One region of the Levilactobacillus sp. FUA 3915 genome, then DNA from elsewhere that is predicted to be linked to it. Evidence: predicted binding sites of a transcription regulator. Region 1 holds the regulator's gene; the other holds the start of a gene.
The links. Region 1 encodes NrdR, which represses ribonucleotide reductase genes. Its sites were predicted from a motif close to ACACNATATATNGTGT; they were not measured.

Region 2: a site for NrdR is predicted at 1,745-1,760, ahead of nrdH (glutaredoxin-like protein NrdH). Genes of this name have one in related genera too.

Annotation. Positions count from the first base shown of each region.
Region 1 covers NZ_CP168704.1:2,979,914-2,983,623, reverse strand. Annotated here, with positions in the region: gene polA (DNA polymerase I) at 1-942, shown strand, start outside; gene mutM (bifunctional DNA-formamidopyrimidine glycosylase/DNA-(apurinic or apyrimidinic site) lyase) at 963-1,823, shown strand; gene coaE (dephospho-CoA kinase) at 1,816-2,445, shown strand; gene nrdR (transcriptional regulator NrdR) at 2,445-2,963, shown strand; gene ACEPST_RS13825 (replication initiation and membrane attachment family protein) at 2,967-3,710, shown strand, end outside.
Region 2 covers NZ_CP168704.1:322,502-326,211, reverse strand. Annotated here, with positions in the region: gene nrdE (class 1b ribonucleoside-diphosphate reductase subunit alpha) at 1-1,299, opposite strand, end outside; gene nrdH (glutaredoxin-like protein NrdH) at 1,409-1,636, opposite strand; gene ACEPST_RS01945 (class I SAM-dependent methyltransferase) at 1,836-2,444, shown strand; gene ACEPST_RS01940 (nucleoside deaminase) at 2,502-3,014, shown strand; RNA gene ffs (signal recognition particle sRNA small type) at 3,037-3,123, shown strand; gene dnaX (DNA polymerase III subunit gamma/tau) at 3,663-3,710, shown strand, end outside.

The DNA of each region.
Region 1 (3,710 bases):
AAGCTCGCCGCAGAAGCGCCAATTGCGGAGAATATTTTGAAATACCGCAAGATCTCTAAGATTCAGTCCACCTACGTTGAGGGCCTGCTCAAGGTGATTCATCCCGACGACCACAAGGTCCACACCCGTTACCTGCAGACGCTGACGCAGACCGGGCGGCTGTCCTCCGTGGACCCGAACTTACAAAACATTCCGGTGCGAAACGAAGAGGGTCGCGCGATTCGGAAGGCCTTTGTTCCGCGTCATCCGGGCTGGCAGATTTTCTCGTCTGACTACTCACAAATTGAACTGCGGGTCTTGGCACACATGAGTCATGACGCCAACATGCAGGAAGCCTTCCGTGAAGGTGAAGACATTCACGCGGCGACCGCCCGGCGGATCTTTAAGATGGGGCCCGACGAAGAGGTCACGCCAAATATTCGGCGGCAGGCCAAGGCGGTCAACTTCGGAATCGTTTACGGGATCAGTGACTTTGGGTTGTCCCAAAACATTGGTATCACCCGGAAGCAAGCCAAGAACTTTATTGACACCTACTTTGAAGAATACCCTGGCGTTAAGGCTTACATGGATCGCATGGTTCAGCAGGCTAAGGAACAGGGCTTCGTGGAAACGATTGCCCATCGTCGGCGGTACTTGCCAGACATTAACTCCCGCAACTTTAACCAACGGTCATTCGCTGAACGGACGGCGATGAACACGCCAATCCAAGGGAGCGCAGCGGATATCATTAAGATTGCCATGATTCGGATGGAAGACGCGGTCAAGGACTTACAAGCCACGATGCTCTTACAAGTGCACGATGAATTGATTTTTGAGGCCCCAGCCGATGAGATCGAAACGTTAGAAAAACTGGTGCCAAGTGTCATGGATTCCGCCGTTGACCTCGAGATTCCGTTGAAGGTGGAAAGTCATTTCGGACCGACTTGGTACAACGCCAAGTAGCGGCAAAAGGAGAGACGGTTATGCCAGAATTACCTGAAGTTGAAACGGTTCGGCGCGGGCTGACCAGCCTGGTGGCGGGCGCAACCATCGACCATGTCGACGTGTTCTACCGCAAGATGGTCACCCCCGACGCGGAAGTCTTTACGGCGGAATTGATTGGCAGAAAAATTGAACGCATCGACCGGCGGGGCAAGTACCTGTTGTTTCGGTTCAGTGGCGACTTGACTATGGTGTCACACCTGCGGATGGAAGGAAAATACGATGTCCAGCCAAAGGGGAGTCCCGTGATCAAGCACACCCACGTTATCTTCTATCTGACGGATGGCCGGGAGCTGCGGTACAACGACACCCGTAAGTTTGGTCGGATGCGGTTAGTCCCAACTGGAGACGAGGCGGCGGCCTTGCCCTCCTTGGGTAAACTGGGACCGGAACCCACGGACGACACGTTGACCCTGGCCTATATGCAACGGATTTTTGGCAAGTCTCACAAGGTGGTCAAACCCTTCCTGTTGGACCAGTCTAAAATTGCGGGTCTGGGCAACATTTACGTGGATGAGGTCTTGTGGCTGTCAAAAATCAATCCGTTGACACCAGCCGATGAGCTGAGTGCCGACCAGCTTGCCACGCTGCGCCGCAACATTATTGACGAGCTCGCGCAGGCCATCAAGGGACACGGGACGACCGTACACTCCTTCTCGACGGCCTTTGGCGAGGCGGGGCAATTTCAAAATCACCTGCACGTCTACGGGCGTGAGGGGGAACCCTGTGAGCGGTGCGGCACGGAAATCGTAAAGATCAAGGTTGCTCAGCGCGGCACGCACTACTGCCCGCACTGTCAGCCCGTGCCTTTGGAAGCATTGGAGGCGTTGACCGATGACTGAAGTCTGGGGACTGACCGGGGGCATTGCGACCGGCAAATCAACCGTGAGTGCCTGGTTACGAGCTGCCGAGCTGCCCGTCATCGACGCCGATATCATCGCCCGCCAGGTGGTCGCACCGGGGTCGGCCGGTCTCAAGCAGATTGGCACGACCTTTGGGGCAGACTACCTGACCGCAGACGGACTGGACCGGAAAAAGCTGGGCCAGTTGGTGTTTACTCATCCGGAAGAATTGGCACGTCTCGAGGCCATCACGACACCCTTGATTCAGGACGAGATTCAGCGACAATTGGCGGGCTATCAGGCGCAGCGGGTGCCCGTGGTTCTCATTGATGCGCCCACGTTCTTTGAGGTCGGTTACCTGATTCACTTGGTCGATCACGTGATGGTCGTGGCGACCGATGCCACGACCCAGCGGCAACGACTAATGGCCCGTGATGGGTTATCGACGGCCGATGCCCAGGCCCGGATGGACCGGCAATGGCCCATCGACCGGAAGATTGCGCAGGCCACGGTGGTTATTGACAACGGGGGCACGATTGCCCAAACGCGCCAACAAGTGGTAAAATGGCTTGACGCCAATAAATTTGGCAAGAGTAACCATTTAAAACGAGGTGACCAATAATGCAGTGTCCACACTGTCATCATAATGGATCGCGGGTCGTCGACAGTCGGCCCACCGACGACGGCCGCGTGATTCGCCGGCGTCGTGAGTGCGAGAACTGTGGTTTTCGGTTCACGACGTTTGAGCGCGTCGAAGTGACGCCACTGTTGGTAATTAAGAAAAACGGGACCCGGGAGGAATTTAACCGGGAGAAAATTCTACGAGGCATCATCCGCTCCGCTGAGAAACGACCAGTGGGGATGGACGTCATGACCAATATCGTGGATGAAGTTGAAAATAAAATTCGCGCGCTGGGCGTCAACGAAATTTCCAGTCAATTAATTGGGGAATACGTGATGAACCGGCTCGTAGATGTGGATGAAATCGCTTATATCCGCTTTGCCAGCGTTTACCGGCAATTCAAGGATACCGGGGTGTTCTTCAACGAGTTGAAGGACATGCTCGATAAGGATAAGCAAAAGGCCCAACAGGACTCTGACCCAGATTCAGGGGACCAGGGGCAAAGTGAGGGGAAATAACGCATGGAGGATTCCTGGCATCAATTAAAACCGCGAACGGGATTCCTGGTGCGGCTAGCGGACCGCTTGACGGATCAAAGTTGGCAGACGTTGACCCAGCTTTATCAGCCAATCATTGGACCGAGTGCCGCGGGGCTTTACTCGGCCCTTTTTTGGCTCCCCGAACGGGCGACGTACAAGCGTCACGCCACCCTGCTGGGACTGCTGGGGATGGACCTGGCCCATTTCTATGAGGCCCGGTTACGCCTGGAGGCTGCGGGGTTACTGACGACTAAGGTGAAGACGGCCAATGAGTTGACCAGCTTCATTTATGAGCTGCGGGCCCCACTTCAGCCGGCAGACTTCTTTCGCGATGATCTGTTGAGCGTTCAGCTGTTGGGCGTGGTCGGGGAAGAGGTTTATCGGTCCCTGGTTACCCACAACACGCCGCAGACCACTGATTCTGCGGATGAAGTGGATATTACCAAGAACTTTCTGGACGTCTTTCACGTGGATGGGCAAGAGCTCAAGCAACTCCCAGCCGCCATCACGGCGACGCGCGATGAGTTGCCGGTTGACGCCGGCGCACCAGCGTTGCAAGGGACCAACCATGAGGACTTTGATTTTAAATTATTAGGCGACATTTTAGAGCACTCATTCATTGACACCCGGGCATTACGGAGCCAACGTCAGCTATTATTGACGGAGCACGCGACGTACGGCCTGGATGAGGTCACCATGGCCCGGTACGTGGGTGAAGCAACGGAT
Region 2 (3,710 bases), 370 kb from region 1:
CACCATGGTCTCGACGGAATGGCCAAAGTCGGGAGCGGCCATGAGGTTGACGATGTTCGTTGAGCCCAGGTTGCAGGAGATATCGGTGCCCAACTGGCTGTATTCTTGGCGATTGTTGACAGTGGAAGGCGTTTGGACCTGCATGATTTCTGAGCATAAATTACTCATCACGATGCGCCCGTCAATCGGGTTCTCACGGTTAGCCGTGTCGATGTTCACAATGTAGGGGTAACCGGATTCCTGTTGGAGCTTGCCAATATCGGTTTCCAGGTCCCGCGCCTTCAGTTTCTTCTTATGAATGTCAGGGTTGGCGACCATGTTGTCGTATTCCTGGGTGATATCCACGTAGGAGAAGGGTTTGCCGTAGATGCGCTCAACGTCGTAGGGACTGAACAGGTACATGTCATCGTCGGCCGCACAGAGCTCGTAGAATTTATCGGGCACGGTGATGCCTAAGGATAACGTCTTCAAGCGAATCTTTTCGTCGGCGTTTTCCTTCTTGGCACTCAAGAAAGCCACGATGTCTGGATGGAAGACGCTCAGGTAAACGACCCCGGCGCCTTGACGTTGGCCTAGTTGATTAGAGTAGGAGAAACTGTCTTCGAGTAATTTCATGACGGGCACGACGCCGGATGCAGCGCCCTCGATGTGCTTGATGGGATCACCGGCCCCCCGCAGGTTGGAGAGGCTAATGCCGACCCCACCGCCGATACGGGACAGTTGCAAGGCCGAGTTGATGGTCCGGCCAATCGTGTTCATGTCATCGGTCGACTGGATCAGGAAGCAGGAGACCAGTTCGCCCCGGCGAGAACGACCGGCGTTTAAAAAGCTAGGCGTGGCCGGTTGGTAGCGTTGGTGAATAATTTCATCCGCTAAATCGTGTGCCAGTTGTTGGTCCCCATCGGCGAAGTCCAGGGCGTTCATGGCGACCCGGTCGATAAAGTTTTCTAAGTAGTAGTCGTTGTCATCCGTCTTCAAGGCGTATTGAGCGTAGAACTTATAAGCGGCCATGAAGGATTTGAAATGGAAATTCTGCGCACGCATGTAGGCGTACAGGTCTTCAATAAAGCTCATGGGATAGGCGGCGATGACGGTTTCTTCAACGTAATTGTTGGCAATTAGGAAATCAAAACGTTCCTGTAAGGAAGCAAATTTCTTGGTGTTGGGAATCACGTTTTCCTTCAGAAAGGCTTGGAGGGCCTCTTGATCCTTGTTCAACGGAATTTGACCGTCGACGGGGATGTTGATTTCGTTATTTAAGTCGTAATACGTCACGTCGGTTAAGTCTTTTAAAGGCATACTGATCAACTCTTCCTTCTCTTAATTTGCGTAAAATTCAAACAAAAATGGCGGCACCGTGAACAAACACGACGTCGCCAAGACGGGTTTGTGCCGAACTAAAAAAGGCTTAGCCCGCGATTTGTGTTAATTGGTCTGGACGGAAGCCATAGAAGGCTGGCATGCCCGGTGCTTCAACAACGGGAACGGCTTGGAAACCCTTCTCCTTGAGGTACGTCACATATTCGGGGTTTTGGTTAATATTCCGTTCTTCAAAATCCACGTTATGTTCGCTCAGAAAACGCTTTGTCATCTTGCACTGCATACAATTGTTCTTTGAATAAACTGTTACTTTCATGGTCGACACTTCCTCGTAAAATTCATTATCAATGTGTTCAGTGTACACCAGATATGGAAAATTACAATCAAAAAAGACACTATATTTGGTAGTTGAAACATACAATAACTACCAAATATAGTGTCTGAACTGATAAACTTTTTTTATTAGCCACCAACGACTAACTACGGTAAAATAGTCAGTAAAGGTGGCGGAGAAATTGACTAATCACTATTATACACAAAATCCAGACGTTTTACACGAGGAACATCATTGGCCGTTTACCCTCTTAGGCAACGAATTGTTGTTTACCACCGACAACGGTGTTTTTTCTAAAAACCGGGTGGACTACGGCTCACGGGCGCTGCTGAATGCGTTTAACGCCGACAAGACACCGGCTGGTCCTTGGTTGGATCTTGGCACAGGTTACGGCCCAATCGGCCTGGCACTGGCGAAGAAGTGGCCTGATCGCCAGGTCACCATGGTCGATGTGAATGAATTAGCTTTGGATTTGGCCCGGCAAAATGCGGTGGCCAATCAAATTGAAAACGTGGAGATCAAGACCTCAGACGTGTATACCCACGTCACGGAGCGTTACGCGGCTATCATTACGAATCCGCCCGTTCGTGCCGGTAAGCAGGTGGTAACGACCATGTTGACGGGGGCTAAGGATCATTTGCTTCCAGGCGGGACGTTGACCGTGGTCTTACAGAAGAAGCAGGGTGCACCGTCGGCCGAGAAGACCATGAAAGAAACGTTTGGCAACTGTACAAACATTAAGAAGGATAAAGGCTACTATATCTTAGAGAGCACACTGACAGCCGATTAGCTGAAAGGAGGGGTCCCCGTGCGCGACCAGAGTTATACCGGATTACAACGTCACTATATGGAAGAGGCCCTCTTTGAAGCGGATCAGGCCGCCATCATTGGTGAGGTGCCCATTGGGGCCGTCATTGTGCATGATGATCACATCGTGGGGCGGGGGCACAACCTCCGCGAGCACGGCAACGATGCCACGATGCACGCCGAGGTGCGGGCCATCGAAGAGGCTTGTGGGACCTTAAAGAGTTGGCGACTAGAAGAGTGTCAGCTGTACGTGACGATTGAACCGTGCCTGATGTGTAGCGGCGCGATTATTAACTCACGGATTCCCGAAGTCTTTTATGGCGCGCGTGATCCGAAGGCGGGCGCAGTCGATAGTCTCTACGAAACGTTGACGGACACGCGGTTGAATCACACCGTGAAGGTCCATGAAGGCTTACTGGCCAAGGATGCTGGTGAGCGAATGGTCAGCTTTTTCCAGGCGGCTCGCAAGCGGCAGAAGGCAGCGAAGAAGGCTCGGCAAGCGGCCAAACGCGCAGAAGCTAACAAGACGCTAGACAGCAAGAATAAATCATGATACACTAGTATTTGCCGTAAAGGCCTTGGAGCAAGGGTGGGCTTACGAATCGTGTCAGGTCCGGAAGGAAGCAGCACTAAGTTCGTTTCGCTTTGTGCTTCAAGTTTATGTGATAATTCCAACTCCTAGTCCGTGGACTGGGAGTTTTTTCGTGTCCAAATTTAGCTAATTAAGTTCCCAATTAAGTTCCGGTAAATCTCCGACCTGAGTCGTGACAGGACCCGGTCAAAAAGGCTATAATGTTAATCAGTGAATTTAAGCAAAATGGGTAAAATTAAAAGAACGTTTGCGTCACACGTAAAGAAATTTTTCGACTTATTTAATGATATAAGCAGGTCGATGAGGCCTAGACGGCAAAGTTGATGAAAACACCACTGGAAAATAAATAGATAGTATCGTGTGTCTATTGAATGGGTTAGCGGGTTAAGTCGATGTAAGCCGCAGGGCTGGTGAAAATGAGCTCAGCCGTGGGAGTTACCTTAGCGGGTTCCCCGCTTAGGTAACTGCTATCTTTGAGACGTGTTTCTCAGCGGCTCAAAGTAAGTCTGGAGACCGCTTCTCAGGCTCCAGACGGGCGCCCACAGCGTCACGGCTCATTTTCACCAGCCCGGAGGCATGAAACAACGACTAAAGAAAGGAACAGATTGCATGGCTTATCAAGCACTTTACCGGGTCTGGCGGCCCCAGCGATTCGAG